DNA from 4 places in the Paenibacillus sp. FSL K6-1217 genome. Region 4 is predicted to be linked to each of the others. Evidence: riboswitches for the same ligand, from Rfam matches in the RefSeq annotation. Region 4 holds a riboswitch; each other region holds the start of a gene.

The links. Region 4 has a riboswitch for cyclic di-AMP ahead of MHH28_RS23225 (C40 family peptidase). Riboswitches for the same ligand answer to the same signal wherever they lie in the genome.
Region 1: another riboswitch for cyclic di-AMP. It lies ahead of MHH28_RS06765 (hypothetical protein); the one in region 4 lies ahead of MHH28_RS23225 (C40 family peptidase).
Region 2: another riboswitch for cyclic di-AMP. It lies ahead of MHH28_RS25405 (hypothetical protein); the one in region 4 lies ahead of MHH28_RS23225 (C40 family peptidase).
Region 3: another riboswitch for cyclic di-AMP. It lies ahead of MHH28_RS07365 (APC family permease); the one in region 4 lies ahead of MHH28_RS23225 (C40 family peptidase).

Annotation. Positions count from the first base shown of each region.
Region 1 is NZ_CP150271.1:1,577,260-1,584,874, reverse strand. Features, by position in the region: gene arsC (arsenate reductase (thioredoxin)) at 312-731, opposite strand; gene MHH28_RS06790 (arsenic transporter) at 753-2,048, opposite strand; gene MHH28_RS06785 (ArsR/SmtB family transcription factor) at 2,159-2,485, opposite strand; gene MHH28_RS06780 (MarR family winged helix-turn-helix transcriptional regulator) at 2,620-3,069, shown strand; gene MHH28_RS06775 (arsenite methyltransferase) at 3,128-3,934, shown strand; gene MHH28_RS06770 (arsinothricin resistance N-acetyltransferase ArsN1 family A) at 3,956-4,450, shown strand; cyclic di-AMP (ydaO/yuaA leader) riboswitch at 4,998-5,161, shown strand; gene MHH28_RS06765 (hypothetical protein) at 5,367-5,834, shown strand; partial or broken gene MHH28_RS06760 (3'-5' exonuclease) at 5,854-5,988, opposite strand; gene MHH28_RS06755 (suppressor of fused domain protein) at 6,170-6,913, shown strand; gene MHH28_RS06750 (FAD-dependent oxidoreductase) at 7,082-7,615, opposite strand, start outside.
Region 2 is NZ_CP150271.1:5,745,161-5,752,775, reverse strand. Features, by position in the region: gene MHH28_RS25445 (CHAD domain-containing protein) at 1-305, shown strand, start outside; gene MHH28_RS25440 (thioredoxin family protein) at 463-804, opposite strand; gene MHH28_RS25435 (MerR family transcriptional regulator) at 835-1,197, opposite strand; gene MHH28_RS25430 (ThuA domain-containing protein) at 1,401-2,036, opposite strand; gene MHH28_RS25425 (SDR family NAD(P)-dependent oxidoreductase) at 2,116-2,838, opposite strand; gene ytxJ (bacillithiol system redox-active protein YtxJ) at 3,068-3,394, shown strand; gene MHH28_RS25415 (glutaredoxin family protein) at 3,391-3,633, shown strand; gene MHH28_RS25410 (hypothetical protein) at 3,742-5,073, shown strand; cyclic di-AMP (ydaO/yuaA leader) riboswitch at 5,288-5,457, shown strand; gene MHH28_RS25405 (hypothetical protein) at 5,591-6,046, shown strand; gene MHH28_RS25400 (hypothetical protein) at 6,127-6,273, shown strand; gene MHH28_RS25395 (hypothetical protein) at 6,570-6,776, opposite strand; gene MHH28_RS25390 (class I SAM-dependent methyltransferase) at 6,983-7,612, shown strand.
Region 3 is NZ_CP150271.1:1,711,772-1,719,386, forward strand. Features, by position in the region: gene MHH28_RS07345 (ABC transporter ATP-binding protein) at 1-452, opposite strand, end outside; gene MHH28_RS07350 (FecCD family ABC transporter permease) at 495-1,517, opposite strand; gene MHH28_RS07355 (FecCD family ABC transporter permease) at 1,526-2,587, opposite strand; gene MHH28_RS07360 (ABC transporter substrate-binding protein) at 2,738-3,763, opposite strand; gene MHH28_RS07365 (APC family permease) at 3,943-5,760, opposite strand; cyclic di-AMP (ydaO/yuaA leader) riboswitch at 5,890-6,049, opposite strand; gene MHH28_RS07370 (disulfide oxidoreductase) at 6,276-6,710, opposite strand; gene MHH28_RS07375 (DsbA family protein) at 6,707-7,462, opposite strand; gene MHH28_RS07380 (ATP-binding protein) at 7,556-7,615, opposite strand, start outside.
Region 4 is NZ_CP150271.1:5,239,725-5,247,339, reverse strand. Features, by position in the region: gene MHH28_RS23250 (AbrB/MazE/SpoVT family DNA-binding domain-containing protein) at 1-58, shown strand, start outside; gene MHH28_RS23245 (YwhD family protein) at 137-643, opposite strand; gene MHH28_RS23240 (M1 family metallopeptidase) at 748-2,763, shown strand; gene MHH28_RS23235 (hypothetical protein) at 2,773-3,606, shown strand; cyclic di-AMP (ydaO/yuaA leader) riboswitch at 3,819-3,957, shown strand; gene MHH28_RS23230 (C40 family peptidase) at 4,024-4,452, shown strand; cyclic di-AMP (ydaO/yuaA leader) riboswitch at 4,850-4,992, shown strand; gene MHH28_RS23225 (C40 family peptidase) at 4,997-5,488, shown strand; gene MHH28_RS23220 (GNAT family N-acetyltransferase) at 5,743-6,228, shown strand; gene MHH28_RS23215 (c-type cytochrome) at 6,356-6,712, shown strand; gene MHH28_RS23210 (4a-hydroxytetrahydrobiopterin dehydratase) at 6,844-7,119, opposite strand; gene MHH28_RS23205 (hypothetical protein) at 7,332-7,615, opposite strand, start outside.

The DNA of each region.
Region 1 (7,615 bases), 3.7 Mb from region 4:
AGTATACCTTGTATGTGATTTATGTCCGTCATACCGTGGGTTTACCTCCAGCTTCCTTAAAATCCTGCCTCACGGCGGACACCCTTGCCTTTAGCTAACAGTTCCTCTTGCCAAGCCTGTAGCGGACTTTCACCGCCAAGTTATCATCCATGCCAGGCGCACCCAAAAAACCGACCTAGTAATAAAGGTCGGGTTTAATTTGGAATTTTAGCAAAAAAGATCTATTATACTTTACCTTCAATCAGTTCATGATAATTTACCATTATAGTTTCTCTCCTGTCTCATTAGCAGCAGTTACTCCACTATCGTGACTATTCACCCGTTTCAGCAAATTGTTTGATGCGCTCTCCCACTTGATCACGAACCTGCTGGAAGACTGCCCACTTCTCTTCATCTGTTCCTTGCGCTTTTGCCGGATCATCGAATCCCCAATGCTCACGTTTCACCTGAGGCGGGGTAATGGGACACTTATCTGCTGCATCTCCACATAAAGTAATGACGAGATCAGAGCTGTTCAGCAGCTGCGGATCAATAATATCTGACGTTTGACCTGAGATATCTATACCTACTTCACTCATCGCTTGAACGGCTTTCGGATTCAACCCATGAGCCTCAATGCCTGCACTATACACATTCCATTCATTGCTCAAATATTTCTTGGCCCAGCCTTCGGCCATCTGACTCCGGCAGGAGTTTCCTGTACACAAAAAGTAAATGGTTTTCTTATCCATGAGTCGCATTCTCCTTTGATTTTAAAATAAGGTCAATGTTATATATAGACCAAGCAGTGTGATGAACAGCGTAGGGATGGTCAAAATAATCCCTGTTTTGAAATACGTGCCCCAGGATATCTTTACTCCTTTGGTGGAAAGCACATGCAGCCACAGTAAGGTAGCTAGAGAACCAATCGGTGTTATCTTTGGTCCCAAGTCAGAGCCAATAACATTCGCATAAATCAAGGCTTCCTTAATCAGTCCCGAGGTATGCGTAGCATCAATAGCCAGCGCATCAATCATAACCGTAGGCATGTTGTTCATTATGGAGGAGATGATTGCAGCAATAAAGCCCATCCCCATCGTTGCGGTGAACAGTCCCTGATCAGCCACAGCTTGAATGACGTCAGCTAATACATTCGTAAGGCCCGCATTTCTCAGACCATATACGACAACATACATGCCGATGGAAAAGAACACAATGGCCCAAGGTGCCCCCTTCACCACTTCTATTGTGGGGACAGCAGGACTTTTCCTTGCCATGAGCAAGAAAAAGATCGCGATGATACCCGCCACGACAGATACCGGAATGTTCAGAAATTCACTGACAAAGTATCCCGCAAGCAGAACCGCAAGTACAAACCATGATAAATTAAACATCTGCTTGTCTTTAATAGCCGCTTCAGGTTTTTTTAGCTGGGAGCTATCGAAGTTTCGTGGGATACTTTTACGGAAAAAGAGATAGAGCACACTGATGCTTGCCCCTAAGGAAAATAAGGTAGGCATTAACATCCGTCCGCCGTATTCCATAAAGGTTAGCCCGAAAAAGTCGGCCGATACGATGTTCACCAGATTGCTTACAACCAGGGGCAATGAGGTAGTATCTGCTATAAACCCGCTGGCAATGATGAACGGAAAAACCTTTTTCTCATCAAAATTCAGCGCACGGACCATAGCCAGCACAATCGGTGTTAGAATGAGCGCTGCTCCGTCATTAGCAAAGAATGCCGCGACTACAGCACCAAGAATGATGACATAGATAAACATCCGCATTCCATTCCCGCTAGCAGCTTTGGCCATATGTAAAGCAGCCCATTCGAAGAATCCAATTTTATCGAGGATTAACGAGATCAAGATGATTGCTACAAAGGCCAGTGTGGCATTCCACACAATCAGCGTAACATCCAGAACATCATTCAAGCTGACGACACCGGCAATTAAAGCGAGTAACGCTCCGCCGCAGGCAGACCATCCAATGGACAGATTTTTAGGCTGCCAAATGACAAAAATCAAAGTGACTATAAATATCAGACTTGCCAGAGCTACCAATGGTATTCCCCCAGTTTATGTCTAACTCCACCCATCCGAGCACTCCCTTCAAAGAGTTAAGTTTAATCTCAGGCATCATTATATAATTATATACTTATATATTCAATAGAAAACTGTCATTCGCAGCAAACAGCATTAGACGGTTTATTCAAATGCAATAAAAGGTCACTCGCATTCGGGGTAAGATTTAGGATGACTTTAACATGGGGTTTATCTACTATATTTAAAGAATAATAGACCCACTGCCCCCTTTTCTGTTCCTTTACCAATCCGCTGCTTTTTAATTTACGCAGATGCTGACTAACGGCTGGCTGAGAAATGTCAAAGAGATCCACGAATTCACATACACACCACTCTCGCTCTTTTAAAAGAATTAGAATTGTGAGACGTGTTTTATCTCCAAGGAGCTTTAAATCTTCTGCAAGATCATTTAATGTATCCAATTTTGAATCTCCTCTCTTCGTATATAAGACAATACTTATATTCTAAAACCTTTATCATCAATTATCAACTAAGCAAAATATATATTTGCACTTTGCAACTAAATGCAGTATAACTAGTTCAAGAGGTGAAAACAATGGAAACTCCAAGAGAACTACTCCAAATCATGAGTCGGCGTTTAGGATTACTCAATAAGGATTGCTGTAGCGTAGGAGGATGTAATCTTTCCGCTACCCAAAGTCATCTGTTATATGAGATCGATCGGAGTCACAATCCTTCCATGCAACAAGTCGCCGAAACACTTGGCACAGATATTACAACCTTCAGCAGACAAGTTCAATCTCTGGTGAAAATGAATTTGGTTAAAAAGACATCTGATCCCTCAGATCGAAGAATTTATAACCTGTCACTCACTCCTGAAGGTAAAATGGTAGCTACAACTATTGATCAACAAATGAATGAATACCTGAACGAGGCCTTCTCACACATGAGTGAGTTTGAAGTAGAAACATTACTACGGTCCATTAAGCTTTTCAACGAATCTATGGGAAAACTCAGCAATTGCTGCGCACCCGTAAAAGGTTGACCTTCTCTTCTATTTTACTTGTATATTGCAAATTATTTCAGCTAAGGAGTGTATAATCATGAGCAAGCTTACTAATGATCAGATCCGCCAAAATGTACGGGGACGCTATCAAAAGATTGCTGTAAGAAACGTTGAGACTTCTCCTTCCAGCCGAACTTCTGCTGACAGTAGCTGCTGTGACTCCACATCTGATTTCAGTGCCATATCTTCTAAGTTAGGCTACTCCAGTGAGGACCTCGCTTCAGCTCCTGAAGGCGCAAATTTAGGTCTTGGTTGCGGTAATCCGCAGGCTATTGCTGAACTGCAGGCGGGTGAACATGTTTTGGACCTTGGGAGTGGCGGCGGATTTGATTGTTTCCTGGCTTCCCGGCAGGTAGGTAATGAAGGCCTTGTAATAGGTGTGGATATGACACCTGAGATGATCAGTCGAGCAAGAGATAATGCCCTTAAAGGTAAGTTTAGTAACACCGAATTCAGATTGGGCGAAATAGAGCATCTTCCCGTTGCTGATCATTCGATCAACGTCATTATCTCCAATTGCGTGATTAATCTCTCCCCAGATAAACAGCAAGTATTCCGTGAGGCTTATCGTGTTCTTCAGCCTGCTGGTCGTCTTGCCATATCAGATATCGTAACTACAGCTGAGCTTCCTCCTGAGATCAAAAATGACCTGGATGAATTATATTCCGGTTGTATCTCAGGCGCCTCTTCCATTGCCGATTTGGAGGTAATGCTCCAGGAATGCGGCTTTACTGATATCAGCATTGAGCCAAAGGACGAATCTAAAACATTCATCAAAGATTGGGTTCCAGGTGCGAACGTTGACCAATATATCGTCTCTGCTGTAATTAAAGCGAGAAAGTAATTTTAAGGGGATGTTTATGTGATTAGTACACTAACTGTTCGTCAGGCCACACCTGAGGATATTCAAAGCATTCTTCGTATCTACAATCAGGGGATCGAGGATCGGATCGCTACACTTGAAACAGAGACGAAAGACTCCTTATATATGGAATCATGGTTCAACGATCACCAAGGCCGTTTTAGCGTTTGGGTTGCTGAACGCGAAGGTGAAGTCGTGGGCTGGGCCTCACTGAACCCATATTCCCACCGTTGCGCGTATAACGGCGTCGCTGACCTTTCTGTATATATTGATCGAAGCTTTCGTGGGCAAGGTGTAGGCAGCTCCCTCCTGGAGTCCTTACACAAGGTAGCAAAGGAAAATAGCTTTTATAAAATTGTTCTCTTTACCTTTCCGTTTAATGAGAGTGGTCAAGGATTGTATCGAAAGATGGGCTACCGGCAGGTTGGTGTATTTGAGAAGCAAGGAGTGATGGACGGAGCGTTTATTGATGTGATGATTATGGAGAAGCTACTATAAAAATGAAGATTAAAAGGAGAAGTTCCACCCGCAAACGGAGGAACTTCTCCTTTTGATCTATTCCTACAATCTCACTTTCATGGAGGCTCCGCATATCGGGCTAGGAAACAGGAGGATCTTAAACATTCGTCCTTTACCTTCTTGTGCGATTTCAGTATAGCGTTTATGGCGAGTTAGGAGTTTTTCTCAGTTTCCGGACCTCCATAGTGTACTATCATCTCTGGCGAATTTAATTGGCGAAGTAAATCTAGATCGCCTTCATTCCAGAGTTCAATTATTAGCTTTTGGGTATCACGTTGTTCCGTAATGTTACTCACCTCACTGTTTTATATCTGATCTTAATATCATGATTAAAGAAGCATTAAGATTCATTTAGCCCCATTTAGGTTGCATTAAAAAGTTAATAAATACGCGATAACTTCAGAAAATCGGGGATGAATGCGAGATTACAAGGGATTTTCTTCATTTTTATATCCTATAGAGTCTTATTTAGTCTCCTAGAGACCTTTCAGCATTTTACAAACAGTGATGCTCAGCGTAAGATTCCTTTTAACAAATGCTGAATTCCCGTCAGGCGGGAAGCGGGGGAACCAAATGGCTGTGGCCAGCCGAAATGGGGTGAATCCAAAGAAGATTGAACTCTTCACTGGTAGGACGACTCTCACTGTCCGAATCCGTCAGCTAACCTCGTAAGCACTGGAGAGAGCCTGCATTAACCATGCTTTTTTGCTGCGATCCCGCAAAACCTTTCCATTACACTTGTCCATCGTACAGAAAACCAAATATTCCGTTTGGCTTGAGCATGCTGCTGTATGTGAGAATGAAGCTGAACTGACAGCCTATGTAGCCACAGCTGAGCAGACCCATAATCTACAGCGTTATATGAAATCTATAGACAACCTAGGAGGCATTATTCATGATTAACGCCAGACTGTCACGAATCGAGTTGTTCGCATTTAGCTGCCGCCCTTCCTTCATGCATATTTCAGAGCCTTACGGATGCTGGTATGGGGTGTTGAAGTTAACCTTCGGAGGACAGATCAGCTATGGGAATTGCATTCTTTGTGCGGGTGACAATGCGGTGGATTTAATCAAATGGGGCTCTTTTCTGAAAGAGATATGTCATTGTACTGCAGAAGAAGCCACAGAATACGTCCGGATGCACGGACAAGAATGGGCTCCCAATCAACTTAACATGATCAAGACTGCACTCGATAGTATGTTCATTCAAAATGACCAAATCCGAATGAAGGTAGGAGCCGGATCGGAGCGGTATCGCCATCAAAGGACAGAGCAAAGAATCCATTCAATTAATACGGTGAAGAGTCATCTGAATCCAACCATTTTATTTGCAGAATCGGTATCCTATTATTCACTGCTATAGACATGATCAATTTAAATTATCAAAACTCCAATTGGTCAAAAATCTTAACGAAGATTTTCGCAATGTTCTTGGCATCATCGATACCTCTATGGTGAGTACCTTCAAGCGGCAATTCAAGCATAGTCAAGGCTCTCTCCATGCCTACGCCCCGCTTGCGGTCATTTTCCCAACAGGTGGCTTCCAGATCAAAAATGATATAGTTCATATCTGCTCCTTTTGAAATTCGAATCGATAGACCCATCGCTCCGGGCCTATGTCTTTTGTTATACTTCCAAGTGAGGTTTATACATCTATTTTCATTTCGCACTTTAACCCATACAGAGGAGCGCAAAGACATGAACTTTTTCAAAAAGCTGTTTGGCGGCAAAACCATGGGCAAATCGGAAGACGGTACCACCATTTATGGTTATGACGCTCCGGATGAGGAGCAGATTACACCTCCCGCCAATATTTTGTACATGGAAGATTTAAACGAACATTTTAATCGGGTCTTTCCAAACCGGGAAAGCGGCGTGTTCCATGAGCTGATTTCAGACATCGTACATATTGATGTGAATATTATGGAAGCGACACCTGATGAGCCATACCGGGTGCTGTACACCAATGGGATGAGCGATCTGCCCATGACGCTCCCGCAGGAGATCCGTGAAGAGTACAAGCATCTGGAACGCGCGGAGCTGATGATGTTTTTGCCGGCGGACTGGCCGCTTACGCAGGAGGATTTCGAAGCCGTGGAGAACTATTGGCCCATCCGGCTGATGAAGACGCTGGCCCGGTTCCCGCATATGTATCAAACTTGGCTTGGTTACGGCCATACGATCCCCAACACGGAGGATTACGAGCCTTATGCGGATAACACTGAGCTGTCCGGCGTGATCCTGTATGCTCTGCCGGAAGAGGTTAGCACCGTCCATACAAAAGACGGCAATCAGGTTCAGGTTTATTTCCTGGTTCCGCTGTTCCGGGAGGAAATGGAATTCAAGCTGGAGTCCGGGATGGACGAGCTGATGGCCAAGCTGTTCGAGCTTCCGGAGGATTTCCTCATTCTGAATCCGAATAGACACAACGCTTGTAAATAACTGCCCGGATGAACGGGTTAGAAACAGCTTTAAAAGGCTGAGCCTAAGTCAAGGATATGACTTTGGGCGCAGCCTTTTTTAATAGAATTTATATGTTTTGGGGTCCCCGCAAAAGTACCTGAGTCACCACCTACGCTAAAGCCCCACTTTGTGGGGTTATTTTATTTCTTAGTACCGCTCATTAATCTGCTCTCCTAACCATGCGCCTTGGCGGACAAGTCTGCGCTGCAGGTCCGTGATGTCGATACTGCGCGTTTCCCGCGTGCCCGTCTTGGTCAGAATCGCCGCGGCCGTACCGGAGGCTTCGCCCATGGCAAAGCAATTCGGCATGACCCGGGTGGAGCCTTGGGCCGCTCTATCGGTTGATATCGCTCTGCCGGCTACGATTACGTTCTGAATACCAACCGGAAGCAAGGCGCGATAAGGAATGCCATGTGACTCTCCCGGCGATAGACGTACCATCGTCATGCCGCTCGTAGGCTTTGCCATATGAATATCAATAAAGTAGGCATTTCGGGCAATATCGTCCGGGAACGAACGGCACGCCAGAAAATCGTCGGCGGTGATGATATAATCGCCGATGATCCGGCGGGTTTCCCGAATGCCGATTTGTTCGCCCGTCAACGTCAGGAAAGCGTTTTCGAATCCGGGAATCGCTTCCCGCAGCCAACCGGTAATGTGTTCAACAAGCGCGCGGCCTTC
Region 2 (7,615 bases), 510 kb from region 4:
AAGCCTTTGAGGCACTTCATGAGCTGCGGATCGCCGCCAAGGAGCTGCGTTATACTGCGAATGCTGCCGCTTTTGCCCTGAGCCAGAAATTCCATGCCCATGAAGCCCTCTATAAGGACATTCAAGAGCAGCTCGGAGTCATTAATGACAAGCGTGTCAGCCTTGAGACCCTGCAATCCATTGGACGCGAAGAACTGGATGCCGGCAAAAAAGTATGGGCAGCCTTCACCGAAGCGCTCCGGGCAGAGGTCCTGGAAGCCCTGTATCAGAATGAGGTTGTCCCTGTTAAAAAAATCCCCAGATAGCGGCATCATCTTCCATTCATATCCGAAAAAAATAAAGGCAGGGCACCGCTGTAATCCTTGCGGGTCCTGCCTTTGTCGCTGGGGTGAGGTCCGAAGGGGCTGTTGCCCTCCCTCATGCTAAGAACAATCCGGCAGTCCCCGGGTCATCCTTGGATTCTTAAGGGGTGCTGCGCACTGCTCCGGCTAATTTGTTGAGCACACCCTGATACACGGATTTCGGCCGCAGGCCGACCAGCTTCTCCATGGGTTGCCCCCCGCTGTATACGATCACTGTCGGCATACTCATAACCCCGGCTTCTGAGGCAAGTTCCGGCAGTTCATCGCAGTCCACCTTGATCATCCTCACCTCATCCCCATACTCGGCGTTCAGCTCTTCCAGAATCGGCAGCAGGGTTCTGCAGGGCGGACACCAGGACGCACCGTAATCCACCAGCACAGTACTTCCAGCCTTGAGCTGTTCACGCACAGCTCCGGCATTATCGGCAATTATCATAGCCATCTTAAGCTCCTCCTTCACGATCCACTATTGTTACTCTTCGTTCTGCTGCTCTTGGAGAATTGAAGCCATCCGGTCCTGCAGATTCCGCTTGATCTGATTCAGCTCAATCAACTGGCGTTCAATCTCTTCCAGCTTGCTGCGGTACAGCGGCATTACTTCTGCACAGAAGGCCTCTTTGTTCTTAAGGACACAGTGCAGGAATCCGGCAATCTCCTCTGTTGACAAACCCAGATTCAGATACAGCTTGATCGTCTCCACCGTATTCACGGCAAGCGGCGAATATTCACGGTAACCGTTATCCTGCCGAAACGGCTGGATAAGCCCCTGACGTTCATAATATCGCAGCGAACGGACGCTTACGCCCGTAAGTGCGGCTAATTCACCTATTTTCATGGCATTCTCCCCGGGGTTCATGAGAAATGGTCTGCCTTCAGTATAAACCTTGACACTGGTGTCAGGGTCAAGGTGTTTTTTTGAAAGATAAATATACTCGCGCAATACCTGTTCCTTGCACCTGCCGAACAACAGCAAAAAAACAACTGAAGCATAGCTTAAGCTGGTCTCACCGCTACTTATTGTCAATATTCCTTGTGAGCCTACAGCAGTCCCGCTGCCCATAATCCGCCTCTGCGGATCATCCGGCGCAGCGGCTCTGACGAGAAGGACGGCAGATGATGACCCGGCATAAGATAGACTACCCGGCCTTCGCCGAATTCATGACACCATGCTGCCTGTCTCATAGCTCCGTCATGGGGATACTCGGCAAGTACCGTGGTCTCGAAGTAGGGATGCTGCTCGAAATAATAAGGCTCATCCTCAATGACAAAATCACGGACTCCCTCCATGATCGGATGCTCCGGCGCAGTCACCTTCATCTGCAGCGCCGTGAACGCCGGATGATGGGTGAAACGGGCACCGAGCATCGCGCCAAGCTCCTGGTTACGCTGCAATGAAATACCGTTGTGTACTACAAGCAGCCCCCCGCCGCCAGCCACATAAGCGAGCAGAGCCCCGCTCTGAGCAGCCGGTAACTGCTCCTCGGAGAATTCCGTATAGGAGACCACCAGCCTGCAATCCGCCAGCTCCGCCTGATTCATCCGTCCGTAATCCTCCGTCGCACTCACCTGGAACTCCGGTTGCAGGAGCTGCTCCAGCTCACGGTCCACCCCCTGGAAGGGATGATACTTCACTTCGGTATAGCTGCCGAACGCCAGTGCTTTGAATGAAGACATGATATACACACCTCTCTTTTGCCAAGTTAGCCTGTCCTGAATGTTCCTATCGCCCCTGATGCGTTACCGTCCGCTGCTGTCACCAGGGCCAGAGCTTGCCGTCCAAATCGATATATACCGGCTTTTCCGCCAAATACTTCTTATGGTTATGCACAATCGTCATAATCTTATCCGCCGATTCTTCAGGAGTTACAGGCGCCTCTGCATCCTTCTCCCCGTTCATATAGGTCTGCAGCCAGCCGGGATGGACGACCATCACCTGTCCGCCCATCGCACGCAGATGATTGTGCAGCAGCGAAGACTGCATATTAAGGGCGGCCTTCGACATACAGTAGCCGTACATATTAATCCGCTTGTTCCGCCCGATGCTGCCCGCCTCCGAGGAGATATTAACGACCAGACGCTGCCGGCCTTGCAGCAGTAAGCCCATCAACGCATTGCTCACCCTTAGCGCACCCAAGGTATTCACATTATAAATATGCGCCATCGCTTCATCATCCATATCCACGAGCACCGAGGCATCATCCGAGCGGTGGATAATCCCGGCGTTATTGATAATGATATCAAGGTGGCCTGTACTCCCGGCAATACTCCGCGCTGCTTCCTTCACGCTCCCTGCACTGCCAATATCAAGCGGGACCAGCCTCAGACTATCCGGGTATTGCGCTTTCAAAGCTTCCAGTGCCGCCAGATCCGGCAAATACTGTCCGGCAAACACCATGTATTTACTCTCCAAAAGAGAGCGAACCAGGTACAATCCGAGTCCACGGTCAGCACCGGTAACGCAAGCAACCCTTTTCATGAGCTCCCCCCCTCATATCTGCATGATTATGCACCGAGCCTAGGTTCATCCCTCTCACATTAGCATGGCCGACGGCCGTTAACAACATCCTGCAAGGGAGGGGCAGGCTACGCTGGACTTTACTTTTGCTTTAATTTTGAACTATGTTACAATCATGATTAATAGTTGTTAACAACACAATTGTTGACAACAGGTTTCATTAACTCTTACTTAGGAAGGTGATCCTACGATGTCTATTCAACAAATCCACACTAAGGATGAACTACAGCAATATATCGGGCAGCCCGGCAAAAAACTGCTCTTCAAGCACAGCACCACTTGTCCGATCAGCGCCAAGGCCAACGAGGAATTTCAGGCCTATGCACAGCATTCCGATACTCCTGCAGCCGTTGTCCATGTGATAGAAGACCGTTCTGTCTCCAATCAGATTGCCGAGGATTTCGGGATTAAGCATGAATCTCCGCAGATCTTCCTGCTGGAGGACAGCGAAGTCCGCTGGAACACCTCACACTGGAAGATTACCCAAAAAGCGATAAAGGAAGCAGTGGAGCAATGAGCGCGAACGTAATAGTCTATTCGACCACCGGCTGCAGCGAATGCAATCAGGTCAAGCAGCTGCTGGAGAGCAAGGGGATTCCCTTCGAGGTCCGGGATGTGATGACCAGCTCCGTCTATCAGGAAGAGGTCGAGCAGCTCGGCTTCATGGGCATTCCAGTCACCGTATCCGGGGACCGGGCGGTCAAGGGCTTCAATCTTCCTGAGCTTCAGGAGCTGATGGATGCTGCTGTTCTGTAATATACACAAAGGTGCTGTCCTCTCAACAGGAGCAGCACCTTTTTTGTTACGATTCATAGATGTTGAAATTGTATATTTATATATATCTGGAACAGGAGGATTGATCATGTGAAGTGGCTAGAAGGCGATGTTGCCGCCAAATGGCGCAAAGAAGGTCAACGTTATGCGGCCGGCGTCAATCAATATGTACATAAGGGACTGACTGAAGGCTGGGACAACGCGGGGAATGAGCCAGCAGAGGATACACGCGGGGCCCATGCCGCCAAAATCTATAAGATGATTCGGAGAGCTAACGAGCACAAGGAGCTTGCTGAGCTGCGGGAGCAGTTGCCGGCGGCAACGTGGCCGCTGGCCGGGCATTTTCAACATGAGATGCAGGCGATTCGCGGTATCCATTTCATAAGTGACGATGAAGTGGTGTTCAGCACCGGCTCACCCTGGGAGAACAATGCAGTGATGGCGGTGCAAGAGGATGTGATCTCCGTATTTAAGGAGTTTAGCCTGGTAGGGGCATCTCCCGACAATCAGTTCTATGCGCTGGCAGGCACGCAAGGAATTACCATTCTGCAATCCATGAACAGCGCATTACAGGGAGAAGTAGTGGCCGAGCTTTCGTGGCGGGAGCTGAATGGAACGATTCAAGCGCTGGACCCGGACTTTACCGTTTTGAACATAGACCGCCTGGATCAGGAGTTACCCTTGGAGCAAGTCATTCCTTTTAACGGAGGACAGGCGTTATTGCTGGTCACCAGCCAGGGAATTTTCCTGGTAGAGCATTCGCCAGAGAAGCCGTTGAATGTGAAATTGCTGCATCCTGATCTCGAAGAATATAAGGAAGATGAGCTGGAGCATATCGGGATTGATATGGCGCATGGCGCCGTTTCTCCGGATGAACGATGGATTGCCTATGGCAGCCAGGGCAGTGATCATCTTTTATATGACACTACCACAGGGCAGGTTCACTTATTCAACCCGGAATCCAGTTATCCGCACTATACTCTATTTACGAAGGACCAGCGCAGCGTATGGTATAATGCTTGCCACTTCTACAACGGAGCTACCCTTGCCGTGCCGCTTGAACATCTGGAAGTTGGAAAGCCCGCGGCAGACCAGGAATATCCAGTCGTGAACGAGGAGGCGCGGGTGTATGCGGCGGCAGCGCTGAAGGACGGTGTTGTGATTGGCGATGCCTATGGCTACTTGAGGCTCATTGATACAGAGGGGCAGGAGCTGTGGCGTTATTATGCCGGAAGCACCATTTCAGGGTTAGCTGTCAATCGGGATGAGACCTTGCTGGCCGTGGGAACTTACGGAGGGATGCTGCACTTCCTGGATCTTCATGCCTCAGCACGCAGTGACTATGAAATTACAACAGGAACGGTTCGTGAGGTCAAGCGGATCATTGCCTGGAAAAAACAGGATATTCCCCTTTGGTGGTGATCTGACAACGGCCTGCAAAAATAAAAAACGGCGATTGCGCGAGATAAATGGCAGATAATCTGCTACATATATGAGTTTTGGCTTCCATATGCATAGCCAGTCAGTCATTTGCTGAAAACAAGGCGAATTGCACTCTTTTCCATTTTTACAAACCCCCTCCGAACAGAGTATGATTCGTGTTGAAAGCATTTGAACACATTCATGAAAATGAGCATATGCATGCACGCTGAATTTCCGTCATGTGGAAAACGGGGGAACCATCCGGCCGTCAGGCCGACTTGGGGTGAATCCGAAGGAGAATGCCACGCGCAGGTCTCCGGCAGGTAGGGCGACTCTCACCGTCCGAATCCGACAGCTAACCTCGTAAGCGCCAAGAGAGAGCCCTGATCCGCCACGCTTTGTGCCAGGCATTTGAAGCCTGTGACCCACAACCGCAGCAGAGGTCCTCCTCTGGCCTGCGGTTTTTTGCGCGCTCGAATGAACGTAACAGTACAGATCCAGGAAGGAACGTGACCACATGCCTGACCCCTTATCGCCCAAGGCAGCTACCGCTGCCGGATTCACCCACTATATCGAACAATATAGCGGTTCTGTCTATGCGCTTAGCTGCCTGCTGCTGGAAAAAGGCGCCCGCGCCGAGCAAGCCGCAACCGCCACCTTCGTGGCCCTCCATCCACTGTGGCTGAAGGGCGCCCTGTCAGGAGACGCCGCTGCTCCGGCTGCCTACAGGGAGTGCATCCGCCAATGCGCCGTGCTGGCGCGGGACCGCAGCCGCTGCTCCGCTGCCCTGCTCTCCTGGGAGGATCAGCTTGCCAGTGCCCTATGGTACGGCATCCAGCTCCCCCTGACCGAGATCAGCCAGATCCTGGAGTGCAGCGTCCCCGAGCTGAAGGCCCGGCTTAGAGGTATACGCGAACAGATGGCAGCCGCACATTCAGCACTGCCTGCTGTCCACCGCCCTTCGGCGGGTTGAGACTGGGATGGGAATAACGCGGGATACGCGGGCTATAGGAAAGAGTGCGGCAGAAGGAGATGGCTGTGGGGAATCAGGGTATGGAGGCGGCAGAAGGAGATGGCTGTGGCGGAATCAGGGTACGGAGTCGGCAGAAGGAGATGGCTGTGGCGGAATCAGGGTACGGAGTCGGCAGAAGGAGATGGCGGGCGGGCTGCGGACTACAGATCCGCTATTTCGGCAAATGAGACTATTCTGAAGTCCGTGCGGACTGAGAGGCGCTTATTTAACCCATTCCGCCTCATTTTCCGCTCCACCCAGCCCGTTAACGTCCTCTCAGTCCGCAACGGGGAGATAATCGGTCTTTTTCACAAAATAAGGGCCTCTGAGTCCGCCTACAAAACAAAAAAGCATCGACATCCGCCGCGACTTAGTCCTTGACTCTCAGCACCAGTACGCACCCATACTGTGCCTGGCTCACCTTACATAGCTCAACCATCCCATGAACTGATCCTGTCTTCGCCAACCGTTCAGTACATAGAACTCAGCTCTTGCCTTTCCCGCTCTTTCCACCCTTACCGCCCTTGGCAAACCGCCAAAAGGCCATACAGCAGCCGAGCAGGCCAACTCCGAGCAGAAGGGTCTGTAACGCCCCCAGCCAAGCCGATTGATCCGACGGGATCAGGCTGCTGATAATGATGAGCAGGATCGAGGCCGCGACCAGCACGGGGGTTTGTCTACTTTTCTTCACAATCATTCACCACTCCTAAAGACTAATACTATTAAGGTACACTATCTGTCGGGGTTTAACCAGTTTAGGTGGGGTTGGCTGCATATGACCTTCACACAATTCTATCCATTGGCGAGACGCAGATATGAACTGCATTGCAAACCAAGGTTATTATAGATATAATATATCTATAATAACCTTTAAATTCAATGTAAGGAGCGACAACGATGACAGAGTTCTGGGAATCCAGTTTTATAGAGAAACATACGATGTGGGGATTTGAACCTGCTGACTCGGCAATCCTGGCCAAGGATTTTTTTATTCAGCATAAGGTGAAGGACCTGCTTATCCCCGGGATAGGCTATGGCAGGAATGCACAGGTTTTTATGGATCATGGGATAGATGTAACAGGAATTGAGATCTCACAAACGGCGATTGGTCTGGCGCGGCAGCACGGGCTGGATATGCGTATTCATCACGGCCCGGTAGCGGATATGCCTTTTGACAGCAAACTCTATGACGGTATATTCTGCTATGGGCTGATTCACTTATTGAATCGTCGTGAGCGCGGGAAGTTTATTCAGGATTGTTACAATCAGCTGAAGCCGGGCGGATATATGATCTTCACAGCCGTCTCCAAAAAAGCCCCGATGTTCGGAAAGGGCATCCCCCTGGATACAGACTATTATGAAGTCATGGACGGCGTGAGAACATTCTTTTATGATGCCGGCTCGATTACACAGGAATTCACAGGCTACGGCCTGATGGAGTTCTCAGATATAGATGAACCCCATAAGCATGCGAGAAACAAGCCTCCTATTAACTTCTTGATTATAAAATGTAAAAAGGAAGGGTAGCGC
Region 3 (7,615 bases), 3.5 Mb from region 4:
ATCCAGGCCCGCTGCCGCTGTCCGCCGGAGAGCCGGTCAATCGGACGGTCGCGGAATTCATTCATGCCGGTCAGGGCAATAGCATCGGCAATGATGCTGCGGTCTTCAGGCGTCAGGCTGCCGAACCCCTTCTGATGCGGATACCGGCCGTATCCCACCAGCTCGGATACTGTCAAGCCATCCGGGGCAGTCGGGTTCTGCGGCAAGATCGCCAGCTGGCGGGCTACCTCTTTGGTGGACAGGTTATGAATGGACTTCCCGTCCAGCATCACACTCCCGCTCTTCGGCTTCATAATCCGGGCCATTGTCTTCAGAATCGTGGACTTCCCCGAGCCGTTCGCCCCGACGAGCGCCGTAATCTTCCCAGTCGGAAGCGACAGATTCAGCTCCTTTACAATCATGGTCTCCGCATAGCCGATGCTCAGCTGCTCTGTATTTAAACGTTCCGACATGATATACACTCCTTAGAATTTATATTGGTAGAACTACCTATGTTAAGCCTTCGCTGTTGCCATAAGATATAAAAAGTACGGGGCTCCGATGATCGCCACCACAATACCTGCCGGCACCTCTGCCGGCTGCAGAATCCAGCGCCCGATGGTATCTGCCGCAAGCAGCAGCAGGGCTCCAATCAGGGCAGCCGCAGGCAGCATGATCTGATGGCGCGGGCCGACCAGCCTGCGGGCCAGATGCGGCGCGATCAGTCCGACAAAGCCAATGCTTCCGCTTACCGATACACAGGCTCCTGCAAGTGCCACCGCCGCCGCCAGCAGCCACCGCCGTTCCCGTTCGAGCGGCAAGCCCAGTCCCTTGGAGAGCTCATCGACCAGGTTCAGCACATTGAGCACCCGGGCTTTGTAGAACGCGAAGGGCAGCAGGATTACTATCCAGGGCAGCAAGGCCAGCACAAAGCGCCAGTCTCCGCCCCAGATTTTGCCGGCCAGCCAGATGGCGACGAACTGATAATTCTGCGGGTCCAGTCTTAACGACAAAATGAGCTGAAACGCATATATCCCGGCCCCTACGGCAATCCCGATCAGAATCAGCCGCGTAGGCGAGAGCCCGTCGGCCTTCCTGTAAGACAGGAAATAGACCAATGTTGCTGTAAGCGAGGCCCCCGCCAGCGCCAGCAGCGGAAGCACGAAGATAGGAGCTGCTGTAGTAGCCGGTACAAAGGAGATAAAGATCAGTACGGCGAATCCGGCTCCGGCATTGATCCCCAAGGTGGAAGGCTCGGCGAGAGCATTGCGCGACAAGCCTTGCAGAATGGACCCGGCCACCGCAAAGCCCGCACCAATCAGCAGGGAGATCACGATCCGCGGCAGCCGGAAATCAAACAGAATCAGCTGCTGCTGCTTGGTACCGTTGCCGGACAGGGTATGTAGAACTTCGAGCGGTGATAAACGCATGAATCCGGTATTCATACTGACCAGAAACAGAATGACGATAAGCACAGCAAGCAGTGTAAGAATACCGGCATCTCTGGAACGGTGCGGCTTCGCCGGGGGGTATGACATGGTCCTGTTCATTGCAGCTCCCCCTTGCGCTTACTGGCCAGATAGATGAAGAACGGTACACCGAATACTGCAATCAAGGCCCCTACCGGTGTCTCGTACGGCGCATTAATCATTCTGGCCGCAATATCGGCAACCATGACCAGAATACTGCCAAGGACTGCGGAGCAGGGAATAATCCAGCGGTAGTCCACCCCAACGAGATAACGCGTGATATGCGGAACCATTAATCCGACAAAAGCGATCGGGCCCACAGTGGAGACCGCCGCTCCGGCGAGGATGACCACGATAACCATCCCTGTGGTCTGTACCAGACGGGTGCGCTGCCCCAAGCCTGCGGCAACATCCCGGCCCAGGCTTAACAGTGTAATGGAACGTGAGAGCATCAGCGAACCGATCAGGGCTGCCGCGACCCAAGGAGACATAATCTGCAGCTGCTTCCAGCTCGCTCCGCCAATCCCTCCTGCCATCCAGAAGGCGATATCCCGGGAGAGACTGAACAGAATGGCAATACCCTGGCTGACCGCCAGCAGCATGGCACTTACTGCTGCACCGGCGAGAGTCAGACGAAGCGGGGTCAGCCCGGTATGAGAGAGTGAACCGATCCCGAACACCAGCAGCGAGGCCACAGCCGCTCCAATGAAGCAGTACATCATGATGTACGTGAAGGATAACGAAGGTGCGAAGGCAAAGGCCAGGGCCAGCCCAACGCCCGCTCCGGCATTAAGTCCGAGCAGCCCGGAATCCGCCAGTGGGTTGCGGGTCATCCCCTGCATGATCGCACCGGCAACGGCAAAGCATGCGCCGACCAGTGCTCCTGCCGCAGCCCGGGGAATCCGCAGCTCCCGGATGACCTGATGCTGCGGCAGCTCCGGATTGAACCGGAAGACCGCCTCCCATACGGTAGCCAGCCGGATATCCGCCGCACCGACCGATACGGATATCATCAGGCCGAAGAGGATCGCGGCGATCCCCAGCACCAGAATCACAGCCGCGGCAACCGGCCGCGACCGGACAGGCGGGTTCCCTTCATCAGAAGGAGCTTGTGGAGCAGAATGTGTGGATGAAGCCATACGCCGTCTCCTTATCAGAATTATTAGGGATATATAGATGATTATGATTCTCATTATCGCAAAGATATGAATATTGTTCAACCCGTTAATAGACAAAAAAGAGGCAGGCGTTTATATCCCGGGGATATAACCACCTGCACGGTAACAGAGTTATTTTACAAAACTGCTCAAAATATCATCAATGGTCTTGGAATTGGCTATAGGACCGCTGTACAGCCAGCTGGTATCTTTGCTGAATTCGTGGACATTCCCTGCCTTAACGGCCGGAATCCCCTTCCAGACCGCCCCATCTGTAATCTCGGCTCCGTCTGCCTTGTCACTGTTCACCAGAATGATATGCTCTGCAGTCAGCTCGGACAATTTCTCAAGTGAAATCGGATTCCACGGTGCTCTGGACTCCGCAGGAATCTCGGTCACCAGATTCGGGAGCTTCACTCCAAGATCGCCATATAATACTGCACCGCTGCTGCGGGTCTCGTCAACAATGAAGAAATTCTTGGACACCAGCCACAGCACAGCTACGGAATCATCACCGATTGCCGCAGAGACAGCAGCTTTGGCTGAGGCCGCCTTTTGATCATAATCAGCTATAGCCTTCTCTGCTTCCGGAGTCTTATTCAGCAGTTCACCGATCTTGAGCAAGGCTGCGCGCCAGTCACTGCTGACTTTGTCGCCGAGTACATAAGTGGGTGCGATTTTGTTCAGCTGGTCATAGAGACCGTTCTGAACGGAGCCTTCCGACTGGACGATGTGGAAATCCGGCGTGAAGCTGGTGACGGCTTCCAGCGGCAGGTCATAGCTGATCGGCGGAACGTCCTTAAGCTCAGCGGCAAGGTAAGCCTGAGTACCGTTCTTAGTAGACCACTGGGCAACCGGAGTCACGCCGAGTGCCACCAGATAATCCTCCAGATAAGAAGCAATGACACGCTGCGGATTAGCAGGGACGGTCACCTTATGCCCCATGGCATCCGTTACAGTCTTCTCCACGGCGGCTGCGACGGTTGCTGCCGGCGCCATAGTAGCCTCCACCGTTGCCGTTGGCGCGGCAGTTGCTGCACCGTTACTGCCTGCATTGCTATTATTATTTCCACAAGCGGACAGCAGCAGCGTTGTAGTCATAAGTCCGGCCACCGCCAGTTTCCCGCTTATTGATCCTTGCAGGTTGAACGAAAACATTGAATTCCCTCCTGTATGTTGCCTTCATGATTGGCAAAAGTCCTGTTACCTTTACCTTGTCTATACTGATGATATTGATTCTCATTCTCTATGTCAACCAATAACTTAAAATAACGTCAAAACGGCCGTCTCCGCATCAAGCAGAAACAGCCGTTTATCGTTTATATAATAAGGAAGCTTTATTTATGCAGGTGATACGGAACCGTGGCGATTACAATATCCTTCTGATTCATCAGATAAGAGCGGATGAACAAGCTGGTCTGATTATGCAGTACAGCCTGCCACCAGTGCTTGGTTACGAACTGCGGAATCAGGACGGTAATATGATCTGTTGAAGCGGTCTTCCATTCTACCGTATCGATGAATTTCACCAGCGGGCGGATAATGCTGCGGTAGCGGGAGCGCAGGACAATCAGCCGTACTCCGGGGTTCCACTCCTCCCACTTCTGTTCCATCTTGTGAATCTCTTCTTCATCGAACCCTACATATACAGCGACCACATTATTGGTCAAGGACTTCGCATAGCTGATCGAATGCAGGACAGCGCGGGTTACACCGGCGACAGGAACGACAACGGTGCTTCCTTTGATACAAGGCTTGTCGGTAGCCGGACAGATCCGCAATTGGTCGGCAATATTCATATAATGGCGGTGAATCCGGTGGAACACGATGATCACAACCGGCAGGAAGATGAAGGCCATCCACACGCTGGAGAATTTGGTGATAATGAAGATCAGTGTAATTGTTAACGTGGTGAGCATACCGACCGTATTCACGGCGAACTTGCTCTGCCAGCCTTTCGGCTTCGTTCTGTACCATTGGACCATCATTCCCAGCTGCGACAGCGTGAACGGAATGAATACCCCTACTGCATATAAGGGAATGAGTCCTTCCGTATTCCCGTGAAATGCCGCTACCAGCACAGCCGACATCACGCCGAGGAAAATAATCCCGTTAGAGAAGCCCAGCCGGTCGCCGCGTACCATGAACGCATGGGGCAGATATTTGTCTTTGGCGAACATGAACGCCAGCAGCGGGAAGGCCGAGTACGCCGTATTGGCTGCCAGGAACAGGATCACCGCCGTAATGCCCTGGATGAAGAAGTACAGCCCGCCCCGTCCGAAGGTAGACTCGGTAATCTGTGAGACTACCGTGGCCTTCTCATTAGGCATGATGCCGTACCAGTAAGCGAGCAGCGTAATGCCTGTGAACATCACCCCGAGAATGAGGCCCATAAGCATCAGCGTTTTGGCTGCATTTTTCTCCGCCGGCGCTTTGAAGTTAGGAATGGCATTGGAGACCGCTTCTACCCCGGTCAGGGCGGAACAGCCGGAGCTGAACGCCTTCAGCAGCAGGAACATACTCACGTTCGACACTGCCGAACCAATCTCGGGAACCTGGGCATGAGCCCCGCCGGTTGCATATTTGATGAACCCCGCGATAATCAGCACGAAGATGGAGACGACGAACAGATAGACCGGGATGGCGATGAAGGAAGCCGATTCGGTCACCCCGCGCAGGTTGACAATCGTTAAGAGCAGAATAACGGATACCGCTATAAGTACACTATGATTATGAAGATTTGGAAAAGCCGAAGTGATCGCATCCGTCCCCGCCGAGGCGCTTACCGCCACCGTCAGAATGTAATCCACCAGAAGCGAGCCGCCGGCCAGTAAGCCGGTATGAACCCCAAGATTGGTCTTGGCCACGATATAGGCACCTCCGCCCTGCGGATAAGCGAAGATCGTCTGCCGGTAGGACAGAATCAGAATGGCCAGCAAGCCCAGTACGGCTAATGCAATTGGCAATGAGTACCAGATAGCGGTGAACCCGGCGGCCACCAGTACAATCAGAATTTGTTCTGTTCCGTAGGCTACAGACGAGAGCGCATCAGAAGACAGAACAGCCAGTGCTTTCACCTTGGATAACTTTTCATGATCGAGTTCGTTCGACTTCATCGGACGCCCGATCAATAGTCGTTTTACCTTGCTTACCATTGTAGTAACAGTTCCTCTCTTGGTTAAGTTGAAACGGGGTTTCCGTGCGCTGTTTTCATAAGTGGATTTCATAAATGCAGGCAACAAAATAAGCATACGGAAATGATCCGCATGCCTTAGAGTGCATGGTCATTATCCCACTAGTGGCTTACGAGGTTAGCTGGCGGATTCGGACTGTGGTAGCCCTACGGTTACAGGCCCTTGCGGCCTGACCGATTCACCCCTTTTGGCCTTGGCCAAAGTGTGGTTCCCCCGTTTTTCCTTCCGGAAAATTCAGCGCATATTCAACTTCTCACAAGGACTAATATTAAGCTACAATACGTCTTCCGTAAAGCGTGGAAACAAATGAAAAAAGAATGAAAAGAACTCAAAACAACCAAATCCATCATCCGGTATGTCCTGATCTTTCATTCTCTTTCATTATCCCTGTAACACGTGATTTTACAGGGTTTTTGCTTATTATTTTTTGCTAAAATTAAGGGTATTCTCTTCTCTTCCTTCTGCCCGGCAGCTTCTTACTCCGCGTCCTCTTCTTTGCGGCCGTTCCAGAGCAGAATGGAGATTAAAGCAAAGGCTATCAGTGCCAGCAGAGGGATCGTTATAAATCCGAACCAATTCAGATAATCCTTGTTGCACGGTACGCCGATGGTACAGGGAAGCACCTTGCTGAGCGCCGGTATTTTCTGCTCCGCATAATGATAAATAGAGATGCTGCCGCCGATCAGACTGAGGGGGAGCACATAAGGAATGATCCGCTTGTCCGCCCGGTAGGTGGCGATCCCCAGCAGGAACAGCTGCGGGTACATGAAGATACGCTGGAACCAGCACAGCTTGCAGGGCTCGTAATGAAGGACCTCACTGAGATACAGGCTTCCCGCTACAGCAACCACACAGACGAACCAAGCCAAGTAGAGACAGTTACGCCGGCAGAAGGCAGAGAAGGCGGTCATGGGGTAGTCGCAGCTCCCGCTGCTGCCTGGATCTTGGCGTCAATCTCCTCCATATCGAACGGCTTCTGCACCTTGATGCCGTTCACGAACAAGGAAGGCGTATTCGTTACGCCCGCATCGGTGCCGGCCTTAATATCCCTGTCCAGCTCCTTCTCGTAGGTGCGTTCATCAATATCCTTGCGCAGCAGGTCGTAATCCACTGGCAGCTCCAGCTGCTTGGCGAGACTAACCAGGAAGTCAGGCGTAGCCCATTCTTTGTCCTCTGCACCCTGATTCGCATAGATGGCATCGAAGTATTTCCAGAAGGCTTCCTGATTCTGGTGATAGACCGACCGCGCAGCCAGTGTGGCTGTTCTGGAATCCGTACCGAGGAAGGCCAGGTTCACGAAATAGAAGGCTGCTTTATCCTGATCCACATACTGCTTAACGATCTGCGGCTTAATCCCTCCTGTAAACTGGGCACAGGCTGGGCACTTATAATCGCCGAACTCGACAATCTTCACCGGAGCATCCTCCTTGCCAAGCCGCAGCATTTCACTGTAATTGAAGGCCAGCGGCTTACTGTCTGAGCCGGCAGGCGAAGAATCCTTCGAAGCCAGCATGAATAATCCTACAAAAATAATGATGACGATGGCTACCGTACTCACGATCAGAATTCTCGTCTTCTGCTTCTGCTGCTCCAGCTCTGCCCTGCGCTTCTCCTGCTTGCTCATTTGAGGAGCCGTGACATGGTTTTTTTTCGTTTTGCTCAAAGAGAGTTCCTTTCCGTCCTCTGGACTGTCGTGATAAAAGAATAGTTACTTTCAAATTATATAATGTTCACTCTCTTGTTGGCAATCGCTGTATTATACAGCCTCGTTGTCCTCCGCCTTCTCCCCGTTCCCTGTATCCTTGCCGAAGAAGAC
Region 4 (7,615 bases):
GAGAGTCAGCCAGCTCAAGCGCAAGCTGAACGTTCCCGGCAGATCAGCCCCGCAGTAATATTATTCATTCATCCCTGCTCAGACATCAGATAAGGCTTGGCCCCAGCGGGGCCAAGCCTTAATTTTTGTTCAACATCTACTCCGACAGCGCGGCCTTCAGCTCCTCGGGCGAGGCGGCCCACCACTCTTCATTATGGGACATCAGCAGCGATTTCAGCGCAGCCCGCTCCGTACTTCCAAGTCCCTCCAGAATCAGCTTCCGCTTCAAGGCCGCATCCAGCTTATTGACATGATCCGCGAGAATCTTCCAGCCGCGGCGTGCTTCTGTATCAATCCACATCTCACAGGCGGTAATTCCGCCGTAGAACTGTCCCTCCGGGGTGCGGTCAACGGCTACCCATACGACCCATACCTGTCTTCCTGCCGGAACATCCTCACGGTTCATGGAGAATTTGATGCCCTTCTCCACTTTGCTCTTGGCATGCATGGCACCGATATCGATAACGGCGATACCCTGATCAATAATGACAGGCGATACATTGTTCAGATCAATAGAGCCTGCACCGAAGCCTTTATGCTTGGCTCTGGCGTTCACAATATTTAAGGCAATCTGTTTTTTGCCTTCCGGTTGTACGTTATCCACATGTGCACATCCTTTCCATTCACTAATTATTTAATTTTAGCTAATAATGCGGCGATTGCAAACATATACATCCCGTAGATGCTTGTCACGGGAGGAATCATAGTATGAAGCCACATTCATTAAGGTATACCCTCATCTTCGCAGCCCTGGCTGTCCTCACCTTGCTTGGAGGCGGAATATGGTTTCTGTCAGGGCATAGCCCTGCCGTATGGACTGCCTCTGTGCCAAAAGAGGCCAAGTCCCCCGCCATTATCCCCCGGCAGCAGCCCGTGCAGTCCAATCTTCCGGAGATGACCTACACATCGGATACAGAGGCTTTAAGCCAGCGCGTGGTCGAATATCACATGGATGTCCAGCTCCTGCCCGATACGGAGAGCCTGGTCGCCTCAGAGACGCTGACCTGGACCCATCCGGGCGCAAAGCCGGTCCAGGAGCTCTACTTTCATCTGTATCCCAATGCCTTCGCATCCGCCGGCACCACCTTCATGAAGGAATCCGGAGGTACGCTTCGCGGAGACTCCATGCCTGCAGGCGGATACGGCAGCATCACCCTGACAGATTTACGGACCTCCGAAGGCGTCTCGCTGATGCAGCGCACCCAATATGTGCAGCCGGACGACGGCAATATCAATGACAGAACCCTGCTCAAGGTCCATCTGCCGCAGCCGGTGAACGGCGGGGAGAGCATCACTGTAAGGCTTAAATTCGAGGTCAAGCTGCCGAAAATTTTTGCCCGGATGGGAACCGCTGACGACTTCGTGATGGCCGGCCAGTGGTTTCCGAAGATTAGCGTCTATGAGCCTGCCGGCAGACGGGGACTCAAGGAAGAAGGCTGGAACCTGCATCAATATCACGGCACCTCCGAATTCTACAGTGATTTCGGGATTTACAATGTATCGATTACAGTCCCGCCCGAGTATAAGGTTGCCGCAACCGGGTTTCCGGTGAGGGACGCCAAGGTTGTCAAGGGCCGCAAGATCTATCAGTTCTATGCAGATGATGTCCACGACTTCGCCTGGGCTGCATCCCCGGATTTCGTGGTTGCCGAGAAGGCCTTCTCCGCGCCGCAGGTGCCCGGGGTGAAGATCAAGCTCTATCTGGACCCGCTGCACAAGCATCTTCAGGAACGCTATTTCCAGGCGGCCGAGGCTGCCCTGACGGCATTCAGCAAATGGTACGGGCCTTATCCGTATTCCACCTTATCCATTGTTGTCCCGCCGGAGTCAGGCAATGGGGCCGGAGGAATGGAATATCCCACACTGATTACCGCCTTCGGCGCCACGGGCACCTCACCGGGCACTTCTCTTGAGCGCACGATCATCCACGAGATCGGGCACCAGTACTTCTACGGCCTGGTGGCCAGTAATGAATTCGAAGAGGCCTGGCTTGATGAGAGCTTCACCTCTTATGCCGAAGACCGGCTGATGGAACAGGAATACGGCGTTGCCGCAAGCCTCCCGCTGCAGTCCAGCCTGGTCTCCTCCTCACAGCCGCTGAAGCTGGAGACCTGGAAATACACCGGCGATGATGCTTACACCCGCAATGTGTACATCCGGGGCAAGCTGGTGCTGAAGGATATCGAGCGCATAGCCGGGACCAAGAATATGGACGCCATCCTCGCCGCCTATGTCCGCAAATACCGCTTCCAGCATCCGACCACCGCCGACTTCCAGAGGGTTGTGGAGAAAGTGACCAAGCAATCCTGGCAGACTTATTTTGAGCGGTATGTCTATAGCGGAGGCGCACCCGACTTCGCAGTTGACGATATCAGGCTTTCGGTCCAGCGGGACAACAGCGACGGCGGAGGGCTCCGGTATAACGCGGTGGTCGATGTAAGCAACAAGGGCAGTCTGTATCCCGATGTCCCCGTTAAGTTCACCTTCTCGGACGGATACACCGTGCAGCAATACTGGAATGGCGAGGGTCAGGCTACCTCCTTTGAGTTAGCGTATAAAGCGCCGCTGGTCTCTGCAGAGATCGATCCGGGGCATTCCATTCTGCTGGAGAGCAGACATCTTAATAATTTCAGAATGGCGGAGCTTGAGCCGCGCACACTCTCCCGCTGGACGCTTAGCACGACAACACTGCTTGAAACCCTGCTCGGAACTCTTGTCTGGTGAGGTGAAGGAATGGTGAAAAGTTCAATTGCCCGCGGTTGGATCAGCATGAAAGAGCAGTTCTATATATTGATTCTGCTGTTTATCTACCGGCTGTTCTGGGGATATTTCCTGTACAAATTCGTTAAAAGCGCGGTGGTCCCTGTCCTGCTGCGCTACCCGGATGCGAATGCCGGGGGCAGCGGTATAGGCAGGCTGCTGTACTATATCGAGGGGCAGACCGCCCTGCGCACCGATCCGGCCGTCCAGCACTGGCTGTGGCTGCTGCTGGCACTGACAGTGCTCCGGCTGCTGCTGACCCCCTTTATCCGTGCGGGGCTGCTGCATGAGCTTCATCAGGAGCGCGACGGCGCGCGGGGACTGTTCTTTTTTCCCGGAATGAGAAAATATGGGCTGCCCGTGCTGGTGTTCAGCCTCGCCGAATGGATGCTGACCCTCCTCCCGCTCTATTGGCTGCTGCCGCGTATGTACCGTCATCTGCTCAGCGGCGTTCTCGATGTCCAGCTCCTGCTGAAGCTCGTGCCTTATGTGCTGGGCTGGCTGCTCTATCTCTTCCTTGTCCGCAAGCTTCTGCTCTATATGCAATTCGGCTATACCGCCGGTACCGGCATGTTCTCCTCGCTGCTGACCTGCCTTAAGGTGCTGCTGCCTTCCATCGGGATATCCGTCATTCTGGGAGCGGGCAGTCTGGCTGTGCTCCTCCTCTGCGGTGCTTCTGCGCTGCTGTATCCGGGGCTGCCGGCCCTTATGCTCCGCCAGGCAGCTCCGCTGCCCTCCACACTGTTCAATATGTGGGGAATAGCTGCCCAGTACCACCTCTGGTCCAGTAAATCATTTCCACAATAATTAGCTGCCAAGATGGCATACTAAAAAGAGTCACGGCCCCTCATCAGGGAGCAGGACTCTTTTTTACTTGGGGTGAGGGACAAAAGCATTTGCAAAAGAATAAATCCTCTGATACAATGATGGCTGTACTAGTAGTAACAAACTTGTAATCTTTCAAGCAAAATCTTCCGTAACTATTGCAATTTAATCGATGCCGATAAGTCACTGTTCTGGTGCATAACACGCCGAATTCCCTGCACCGGGAAGTGGGGGAACCATATTTTGGGTGAATTGATCTCGCTTTAGAGGGGTCATAGGGGAACCTTCTACCGAATCCTTAAGCTAACCTCGCAGGCCCTGGAAGGAGTACATCTTTTGATTAGTCACAATTTTCAGAACTTCAAGAAAAAATGCACCGCAGCAGCACTGGGTCTTGTAATGGTATTCACACTCGGAGCAGGCAGTGCCTTCGCAGATTCCAAGATGGATACTGTGATTTCCAAAACCATTGGAACGTCATATAAAACCGGGGGCACGACCACCAACGGCTTCGATTGTTCCGGATTTACCAAATATGTGTTCAAGAATGTCGGGCTTACTCTGCCGCGTACCTCCAAAGCACAGTACAAAGTGGGAACAGCTGTATCCAAGAGCAAACTGCGTTCCGGCGATCTCGTGTTCTTCAATACCCTGGGTAATGGAGTCTCCCATGTCGGAATTTATGTCGGAAACGGGAAATTCGCACAGTCCTCCAGTTCACGCGGTGTTACCATCAGTTCGATGAGCCAGTCCTACTGGGCCAACCGCTATGTTGGCGCCAAACGGGTAATGAGCACAACAGCCTACCAAGCTGTCGCTTACGATTGAGCCTTAACCACCCTTGAAGCATACCCCGCATATTTCAGCCTCTAACAACTAATTGTAACTTATACGAGCCCGGGATGATTATTGCCGTAATCATTTCCGGGTTTTTCCTTTTCCTTATTCTACCTTTTACACAGAATCCACAGCCTTGAAACAGCATTTTCCTGCAAAAACAAAGAAAAGAACATATAAAATAACTCCAGCGCATAGATATGGGTCTGCCGAAAGGGCTATAACTCTAAAAAACAGCAAAAAAGATGAATTAATATGTTATAAGTGATTGCCAACCGACTTCGACTTTGTTACAATTATCGCAGTGATCTTTTAGTAACATTTTTGTAATTATTGAATCGCTTTTAACAAAGGTTTTGTCATGTATTGAATGAACAGCTAATCCTAATCAACAGTCGTGCCGAGTTCCCTAATAAGTTAGGGAAACGGGGGAACCACTTTGGGTGAATTGACCTCCTATTCTAAGAGGGGTCATAGGGGACCTTCAACCGAACCCTTAAGCTAACCTCGTAGGCATTGGAAGGGGTATTTACTTTTGAAGAAGAAGCTAGCAGCCGCAGTACTAAGCTTGTCCATTATCTTCACCATCGGAGCAGGAAGCGCTTTCGCGGATTCCAAAATGGATAAAGTGATCGACAAAGCCATCGGAACCAAATACGTGTCCGGCGGTGTATCGACTAACGGGTTTGATTGCTCCGGATTTACAATGTATGTTTTTGATAAGATCGGCATTAACCTGCCCCATCAATCCGGTTCCCAGTATCAGATGGGTTCTGCCGTGTCCCGTGATGAGATGAGACCGGGCGATCTTGTATTCTTTAATACCAGCGGTAAAGGTGTGTCCCATGTCGGTATTTATGTCGGTGACGGCGAATTCGCCCATGCCTCATCATCCCGTGGTGTAACCATCAGTTCGCTGAGTGACAGCTATTACGTCAACCGCTACGTTGGCGCCAAGCGAATCATGAGTACAGATGCCTTCAAGAATGTAGCATCCGATTCCCAAGACAACGACGATGTAGAATAAGGTAGAATAAGACTTTGTAACCTACGCTCTTTTCCGAGATTTTTGCCGAAATCTTAGGAGAAGGGCTTTTTTTGTCTATAAAATTACTTACCCCGCTCTATATTTGGTAAACACCGTTTCTGCACTTTCGGAAAATATATTTTGGCGTTTGTCAAGTTTCCGTATTTCCCCAAGGATTTTGCGTCGAAAATGGCTGTTTTTGTATATAATTAATAGTAAGATGAATATATGTCCGCTGGAAGGAGACCTCCCTAATGATCAGTTCTCCGCTAACCTTTTACGTTGTGCCTATGGAGCCGCAGCACGCCGCTGAGATCTGTGATTGGACCTACAAAGCTCCGTATAATATTTACGGCTGGATGTCCTGGGAGCAGATGCAGGCGCTGGGCGTGGAGTTCGGGGACCCGCAGCTGCGACAGGAGCAATATGTGTCCGTAATGAACGGGCAAGGCGATCTGTGCGGCTTCGCCCAGCTCTTCCCGATGGAGGGGGTAGTCCGGCTTGGAGTCGGCATGCGGCCCGATCTGTGCGGCCATGGAATGGGGCATCTGTTCATGAAGGCTATTGTTACGGCGGCACGGGCGCGTTACCCGGAGCGTGAGATCGATCTGGAAGTGCTGACCTGGAATCAGCGCGCCATCCGCGCTTACCAGAAATGCGGTTTCACCATAACGGATACCTATGAACGCCGGACCCCGACCGGCAATAAGCCTTTTTATTGCATGGTCTATGAGGAATAGCACCGGAGGCAACGGCATTTTCAAATAAATGGATCATTTGAGTTCATTTTTTTGACACAAATACTATGATAACGCTTCACCATCCGCTATAATGGAGACAGCAGCTTACATGGAGGGACGGATGCAGATGCAGAAATGGATCATGAGCGGTTTGTTTTTTGCCGCCTGTGCCTTTGCAGTAATCTTAATGTTTACCTTGCCCGGTAAATCCGAGGTGGCGGAAGAGAACAAACCGACGATGCCGGAGGTTGTGCTGGACGCTGCGGCCGCAGAAGCCACAGTGAAGGCCAATTGTATCTCCTGCCACGGCGACCAGCTTCAGGGCGGGGCGGGCCCCAGCCTGCAGCAAGAGGGCGCTTCACATGATGCGCCGCAGATCTACAGCATTGTTACCAAGGGCCGCGGACAGATGCCTTCCTTCAAAGACAGGCTGGCCCCGGAAGAGATTGCGAACGTAGCCTTATGGCTGGCCGAGAAGAAATAACCCGGTGACTGTATTCATACCAGACTCTTCATTTCTAAGCATAATGCCCGTGACGAGGATTACGAATAATCCTCGCACGGGCATTTCTATTCATTCAAATGATCCTGTTGTCTCCCTAAGGACCTTGTCCTCTAACGGTTCTTCTCGAATGCTTCATTGAATTCACGAGCCTGGCGGAGATCGAGCTTCTCCACATCTACAGCCAGCCGCAGAACGACGGTCTTGTAATCAATGGTGATATGCGGGTGATGGTCAAAGGCTTCCGAAATGGCAGCCACCTCATCCACAAAAGCAATGCCCTTCATATATTCATTGAACATATATTTGCGTACCAGCTTATCCCTTTCCAGTCTCCAGCCTTCAAGCTTGCCGATCTGCGCCTGCAGTTCTTCCTCTGTAAATTGCAATTCGTTTCCTCCCTTGCTAAGTTAACTGTTCAAAGAGCCTGCTCTTCTGCTTCAAACGAAAACATCCCTCAGCTTCTGAAAGTCCAAGGGATGTGCCAGGCCAAAGATTTTTTTGATTAAGTGTATTCTGTCATCCCGGCGATTAGTACTCCACTTCCAATTTTAACATGGCCGGATGCCCGGGACAAACCCGCTGCCGCAATTTCTCCCGCTTATACCAGAACGACCGAAGCCAGATCCTCATCGCCAAGCAGAATATTAATGCGGTGTGTTTCTTTATCGTACATGACAACGCCGCTGCCAACCTGTATCACCGGCTCATTGCCCAGCGCATAGAACAGGTCTTCCGCAAGCGCCTCCCAGACCTCCTGCCTCGATTCCTCCGGCAGATTCATCCACTCTTCAGGCTCCATCTCAAAAAAAATGTACCCGTCTGCAATCCTTCCAACGGCTCCTGTCAGTTCCACAAGAATTTCACCGTAATCTCTGCCATGCT